DNA from 2 places in the Pradoshia sp. Z5_111 genome. Region 2 is predicted to be linked to the other one. Evidence: a T-box and tRNA genes for the amino acid it is inferred to sense, from the RefSeq annotation. Region 2 holds a T-box; the other holds one or more tRNA genes.
What was found. A T-box is a leader RNA that pairs with one kind of tRNA and senses whether it is charged. The one in region 2 lies ahead of ileS (isoleucine--tRNA ligase), so its partner is inferred to be a tRNA-Ile.
Positions count from the first base shown of each region.

Region 1: it encodes a tRNA-Ile, which carries the amino acid that the T-box ahead of ileS (isoleucine--tRNA ligase) is inferred to sense. The anticodon was not compared.

Region 1 is NZ_JBZCPQ010000006.1:403-3,786, forward strand. Features, by position in the region: tRNA gene AC4D4A_RS13130 (tRNA-Val) at 1-6, shown strand, start outside; tRNA gene AC4D4A_RS13135 (tRNA-Thr) at 103-178, shown strand; tRNA gene AC4D4A_RS13140 (tRNA-Lys) at 186-261, shown strand; tRNA gene AC4D4A_RS13145 (tRNA-Leu) at 272-353, shown strand; tRNA gene AC4D4A_RS13150 (tRNA-Gly) at 361-435, shown strand; tRNA gene AC4D4A_RS13155 (tRNA-Leu) at 450-535, shown strand; tRNA gene AC4D4A_RS13160 (tRNA-Arg) at 554-630, shown strand; tRNA gene AC4D4A_RS13165 (tRNA-Pro) at 637-713, shown strand; tRNA gene AC4D4A_RS13170 (tRNA-Ala) at 726-801, shown strand; tRNA gene AC4D4A_RS13175 (tRNA-Met) at 830-906, shown strand; tRNA gene AC4D4A_RS13180 (tRNA-Ile) at 911-987, shown strand; tRNA gene AC4D4A_RS13185 (tRNA-Ser) at 996-1,088, shown strand; tRNA gene AC4D4A_RS13190 (tRNA-Met) at 1,136-1,209, shown strand; tRNA gene AC4D4A_RS13195 (tRNA-Asp) at 1,215-1,291, shown strand; tRNA gene AC4D4A_RS13200 (tRNA-Phe) at 1,357-1,432, shown strand; tRNA gene AC4D4A_RS13205 (tRNA-His) at 1,454-1,529, shown strand; tRNA gene AC4D4A_RS13210 (tRNA-Gly) at 1,536-1,609, shown strand; tRNA gene AC4D4A_RS13215 (tRNA-Ile) at 1,621-1,694, shown strand; tRNA gene AC4D4A_RS13220 (tRNA-Asn) at 1,706-1,780, shown strand; tRNA gene AC4D4A_RS13225 (tRNA-Ser) at 1,786-1,876, shown strand; tRNA gene AC4D4A_RS13230 (tRNA-Glu) at 1,880-1,951, shown strand; gene glgB (1,4-alpha-glucan branching protein GlgB) at 3,050-3,384, shown strand, end outside.
Region 2 is NZ_JBZCPQ010000004.1:316,467-319,850, forward strand. Features, by position in the region: gene ileS (isoleucine--tRNA ligase) at 1-1,970, opposite strand, end outside; T-box leader at 2,040-2,273, opposite strand; gene AC4D4A_RS11055 (DivIVA domain-containing protein) at 2,333-2,845, opposite strand; gene AC4D4A_RS11060 (YlmH family RNA-binding protein) at 2,932-3,384, opposite strand, start outside.

The DNA of each region.
Region 1 (3,384 bases), on a different contig from region 2:
CCACCATTATAAATTTAAAATTACCAAAAAATACTTGGTGAAATTATAAAACACATAAGTTATAATAACTAAGTGTCTTAGAAAAGCATTTAAATCTATTAAGCCGGTGTAGCTCAATTGGTAGAGCAACTGACTTGTAATCAGTAGGTTGGGGGTTCAAGTCCTCTTGCCGGCACCATCAGTACGAGCCATTAGCTCAGTCGGTAGAGCATCTGACTTTTAATCAGAGGGTCGAAGGTTCGAGTCCTTCATGGCTCACCATTTATAAAATGCGGGTGTGGCGGAATTGGCAGACGCACCAGACTTAGGATCTGGCGCCTTACGGCGTGGGGGTTCAAGTCCCTTCACCCGCACTTATATGCGGAAGTAGTTCAGTGGTAGAACACCACCTTGCCAAGGTGGGGGTCGCGGGTTCGAATCCCGTCTTCCGCTCCAATGCCAAGTTATATGCCGGGGTGGCGGAATTGGCAGACGCACAGGACTTAAAATCCTGCGGTAGGTGACTACCGTGCCGGTTCGAGACCGGCCCTCGGCACTAGTTTTTTGCAAAAATGCGCCCGTAGCTCAATTGGATAGAGCGTTTGACTACGGATCAAAAGGTTAGGGGTTCGACTCCTCTCGGGCGCGCCATTATATCGGGAAGTAGCTCAGCTTGGTAGAGCACTTGGTTTGGGACCAAGGGGTCGCAGGTTCGAATCCTGTCTTCCCGACCATCTAAAACTTATGGGGCCTTAGCTCAGCTGGGAGAGCGCCTGCTTTGCACGCAGGAGGTCAGCGGTTCGATCCCGCTAGGCTCCACCATTATAAACTTTAATAGGATTCAATATTTGGCGGTGTAGCTCAGCTGGCTAGAGCGTACGGTTCATACCCGTAAGGTCGGGGGTTCGATCCCCTCCGCCGCTACCAAATAGGACCTTTAGCTCAGCTGGTTAGAGCAGACGGCTCATAACCGTCCGGTCGTAGGTTCGAGTCCTACAAGGTCCACCAATATATATGGAGGAATACCCAAGTCTGGCTGAAGGGACCGGTCTTGAAAACCGGGAGGCGGGTTAAACCGCGCGGGGGTTCGAATCCCTCTTCCTCCGCCATATATACCTTAAATACCTTGTAGTATATGGAAACAAATTATTATTGTCGCGGGGTGGAGCAGTCTGGTAGCTCGTCGGGCTCATAACCCGAAGGTCGCAGGTTCAAATCCTGTCCCCGCAATAAATGGTCCGGTAGTTCAGTTGGTTAGAATGCCTGCCTGTCACGCAGGAGGTCGCGGGTTCGAGTCCCGTCCGGACCGCCATTTATAAAATGTTAGCTCATCAGTAAGACATTGAGCAGCATCAGAGAAATAAAAAGATACAAAACGGCTCAGTAGCTCAGTCGGTAGAGCAAAGGACTGAAAATCCTTGTGTCGGCGGTTCGATTCCGTCCTGAGCCACCATAACTTAAAAAACAATGCACGGCGGTTGTGGCGAAGTGGTTAACGCATCGGATTGTGGTTCCGACATTCGTGGGTTCGATTCCCATCAGCCGCCCCATAGAGTGCGGGTGTAGTTTAGTGGTAAAACCTCAGCCTTCCAAGCTGATGATGAGGGTTCGATTCCCTTCACCCGCTCCAAATTTTACTTCGGGCCTATAGCTCAGCTGGTTAGAGCGCACGCCTGATAAGCGTGAGGTCGATGGTTCGAGTCCATTTAGGCCCATATACCATTATTCCGTAGTAGCTCAGTGGTAGAGCACTCGGCTGTTAACCGAGCGGTCGTAGGTTCGAATCCTACCTGCGGAGCCATATTTGGGGAAGTACTCAAGAGGCTGAAGAGGCGCCCCTGCTAAGGGTGTAGGTCGGGTAACCGGCGCGAGGGTTCAAATCCCTCCTTCTCCGCCATTTGGCCCCTTGGTCAAGCGGTTAAGACACCGCCCTTTCACGGCGGTAACACGGGTTCGAATCCCGTAGGGGTCATAAAAACCATGTACATCATGTACATGGTTTTTTTATATATCATTTTATTAAATGAAATCTTAATTATTAAAACATAGCTGCCAAAGAAGTTCTGTCCGTTAAATACATTGTCTCCTAAACGCCTTATAAGAAGGCAAAGATAAGATTCTAATGACAGTTAAAGTCTAAAATAGTGCGAGAATACAGCCGAACTGATTATCATGTATTTTTAAGAGGAATACCATGTAAAATTTCAAGATCTCTTTAGTAAGGATTATATCAACCCAATTGAAAATCCACTTCTACCTGTAATTTGAATATATGTGTGAGTCAATTCTTGAATTGTTTTCCCATTTGGGAATTAAGAAAAATTTCGCTATAAGCTATTGTCATTTTACTCTATACTAATGTTACTGTTCGAACCTCCACAAATATGCCTCACGATAAGCCCTCATTTGATTCATAAATCAACATAAGTAAGCAATTGAACGCTCGCATAGACATCTTCTTATAGTATTCTGACAGGGTACTATTTATTTAGGTCTTGCTTTAATTAGTAGATCCATGAGAAAATAAAAAGTAATTGTAAAGGTTTGTCTTTATATAAAAATTTCACGAATAATGTTCTCCTTTAAAGAATATAGTAATTCTTAAATCCTCAATCGATATAAAGAAGCCCTCAGAAGAATATACCCAACAAAATCATCCTTTCCTCGATTGTATATCCTAAAGTTCTATGGTGAACGACATATATATATGCCAAAGTATCTAAGTTCCCCTCTTGGTCTTGAATTATAAGAATATTTTGTATATTATAGATAAATAATATAATAAACAAATAATTTAATATCTTCTTACATAAAAGTAATAAACTCATTCATGAGTGGTGGAACCACTCCGTTCATATTTTTCCTATATAATAAAATATTTATAGTATTTAAGTTTCTATAGACTATATTATGGATATATTATACTGAAGCCTGTTAATTTATCTTACTAATTCCAAAAAGTAGTGGAATAGAGCTTTTTGTAGCTAAATTAACAATTTTTGCATTTGATTTAGTTACAGAATAAGTAGTTTAATTAGTATATTGAGAAAATTCTAGAAAGGGTGATAATATGCCTAATGCTATCCCAACAGATTATCAGGTTCATTTGTTTCATGAAGGCTCTCTTTATGATGCATATAAACTGTTCGGTTCCCATTTGATAAAGGTAAATGATGATATACATACAAGGTTTACAGTATATGCACCAAACGCCCGTCAGATACGCTTGGTGGGTTCTTTTAATAATTGGAACGGTAAAGGTTATGAGTTAAAAAGAGTTTCTGAACAGGGTATTTGGACGCTTCTGGTAGATAAAAACCTGGACGGACATATATATAAATATGAAATTGAAGCAGCATCTGGAGAAATAGCTCTAAAGAGTGATCCATATGCTTTTTATTCAGA
Region 2 (3,384 bases):
TTTCCAAGCAGGAATCTGAATGTGTTACGAATTTTACGATATACTTCGGATACTTGTTTCAGGATATTATCAGAAACACGTACATCAGCCTGATAATCGACACTCGCTACCCAAAGACGCAGAATATCTGCACCCATTTGATTAATAACTTTTAATGGATCGATTGTATTGCCAAGGGATTTACTCATTTTGCGCCCTTCACCATCCAGTGTAAATCCGTGGCTCAATACCTCCTTGTAAGGAGCTTTACCAGTAACAGCAACAGACGTGATTAAAGAGGAATTAAACCATCCGCGATACTGGTCTGAACCCTCAAGGTAAAGGTCAGCTGGTCTTCTCAAATCTTCTCTTGCTTCAAGAACTGATTGATGGGAGGAACCAGAGTCAAACCATACGTCCATAATATCTGTTTCTTTCGTAAATAAGCCATTCGGGCTGCCTTCATGTGTAAAGCCTTCTGGGAGAAGATCTTTTGCATCTTTCTCAAACCAAACAGTGGAACCGTATTGTCGGAATAAATCGGATACATGCTTAATCGTTTCATCCGTAATGATTGCTTCCCCATTCTCTGCATAAAACACCGGAATCGGTACGCCCCATGCACGCTGACGGGAAATACACCAGTCTCCACGATCACGAATCATGTTAAATAATCTCGTTTCACCCCATGCAGGTACCCATTTAGTTTCTTTGATCTGCTGCAATAAATCTTCACGGATATTATCAACAGAAGCAAACCATTGGTCAGTCGCACGGAAGATTGTTGGCTTTTTCGTTCTCCAATCATGTGGATAAGAGTGTGTTATGAAATCAAGTTTTAACAGAGCTCCGACTTCTTCAAGTTTATCTGTGATTTCTTTGTTTGCTTTATCATAGAATAATCCTTCAAATCCAGGAGCATCAGAAGTCATATGACCTTTTCCATCCACTGGGCAGAGTACACCAAGATTATATTTTTGACCTACGATAAAGTCATCCTCCCCATGTCCTGGAGCAGTATGAACACAGCCTGTACCTGCATCAGTTGTTACATGCTCTCCTAAAATAACCAGTGAGTCACGATCATACAATGGATGTTTAGCGACTACATATTCCAGTTCAGCACCCTTAACAGTCTTCTCAACCTCAGCATTCTCCCATCCAAGTGTTTCTTTAACGGAAGGCAATAATGTTTCAGCCACAATATATTTTGTACCGTCCACATTCACAAGTACATAATCAAGGCGTGGGTGAACAGCAATTCCTAGGTTAGCTGGAATGGTCCAAGGTGTCGTTGTCCAAATAATGAACTTTGCTCCCTCTTCCACTGCTCCTTTGCCATCCTTCACATCAAATGCAACAAAGATAGATGCTGATTTTTTGTCGTGGTATTCGATTTCCGCTTCAGCCAGTGCAGATTCACTGGAAGGAGACCAATAAACCGGTTTTAATCCTTTATAGATATAGCCTTTTTTCGCCATATCACCGAAAACTTTGATTTGCTCAGCTTCATATTCAGGTTTCAGTGTGATGTAAGGATTTTCCCAGTCCCCTCTTACGCCTAAACGTTTAAATTGAGTACGCTGTTGATCAATTTGTGTATAAGCATATTCCTCACAAAGTTTACGGAATTCAGCGATTGTCATTTCCTTACGATTTACTTTTTTGTTTTTTGTTAGAGCTGTTTCAATTGGTAAACCATGCGTATCCCAACCTGGTACATATGGCGCATTATAACCATTCATAGATTTAAAACGAACAATAAAATCCTTTAAGATTTTGTTCATCGCATGCCCGATATGGATGTTTCCGTTCGCATAAGGAGGTCCGTCATGCAGCACAAATTTAGGAAGGTCCTTTGTGCGCTCCTGTACTAATTTGTAAATATCTTTTTCTTCCCAACCTGCTTGAACTTCCGGTTCTCTTTTTGGTAAATTACCACGCATTGGAAATTCTGTTTTAGGCATCAATAATGTGTCTTTAAATTCCATTCCATTCACTCCTTAAACTTCCGTTAAACGATTTTCATAAATAAATACAAAAAAGCCTCTTCATCCCGGTAAAGGGACGAAAAGGCTATATTTCCGCGGTACCACCCTTTTAGAATATTGCCTGACAATATTCCTCTTGGTATTCGTAACGTGAATGACTCGCCGCTATTTACTGCCAGTATACTGGGTTCAAAAGCAGACTCAGGGATGATCTTCCAACCAGATTCTTTTACCGGACTCCCACCTTCCCCGGCTCGCTACAAAAAGTATGATCTGATGTACTGTTCCCGTCTTCGTTTTATCATTTTTTGATTAGATTTGTTAAGATATTATATTCAATAACTTATGATAAAGTCAAGACCTTACATTTCTTCTTCATTCAGGTCGATATCAAATTCAGTGGCATCCACGTCATATTTAAGAAGTTTATCCCAGTCTTCACTATTTAATAAATCAAGCTGGGCTTCAACTAGCATTTTAAAACGCATTCTGAATACTTTAGATTGCTTTTTAAGATCTTCAATTTCAATAGCAATTTTTCGTGCTTTAGATAAAGCCTCATTGACAATTCGGTCAGCATTTTTTTCCGCTTCCTTCATAATCAATTTAGCCTCTTTTTGAGAATTACGTTTGACATCTTCTCCGGCTTCCTGAGCAATGACGATTGATTTATTCAACGTTTCCTCAATGCTGGAGAAATGCTCAAGGCGTTGTTCCAACTCTTCCACTTTAGCTTCAAGATCTTTCTTATCTCGAAGGACCAACTCGTAATCTTTAATTATTTGGTCAAGAAACTCATTTACTTCATCTTCATCGTAACCGCGGAATCCTCTGCCGAATTCCTTGTTATGTATGTCTAGCGGTGATAATGGCATAGACTGCACCTCCGAATACTGATTCTTCTCTTAATTATTATACTATGCTTTCGACAGTAATGGTGATATTCCTTCTAAATTCCTGATTATTTTTGTATTCCACACTTTATTTTCCATTTATCTTTCTTTGTTTTTCCTTCAATGGAAAATATCTTCATTCTTCCTATCCCACGAGTGGATAACACATCACTTTCTCTGATTTCATATGATGGATTATCGACTTGTTTCCAGTTTACCTTAACACGCCCCTGCTGTACGAGTGTTTGGCTCTTTTGCCTCGAAATATTAGCAATAGCCGACAATATCGTATCAATTCTCATGGAGGAAACCGTCACTTGGCATTCCTTCCATTGCTCAGTAACCGTCATGACTTGATCAGCAGAGATTTCCTGAAACTTTACCCCCGCATTGCCCATTTTAGATATATTCATTTCCAGATAGGATGCTACATCTTTTGCGACAACGAATTGTACTCGCTCCCCTTCGATCCAAATATCACCAAATTTTTCTCTCTTTAAGCCAACAGACATTAACGTGCC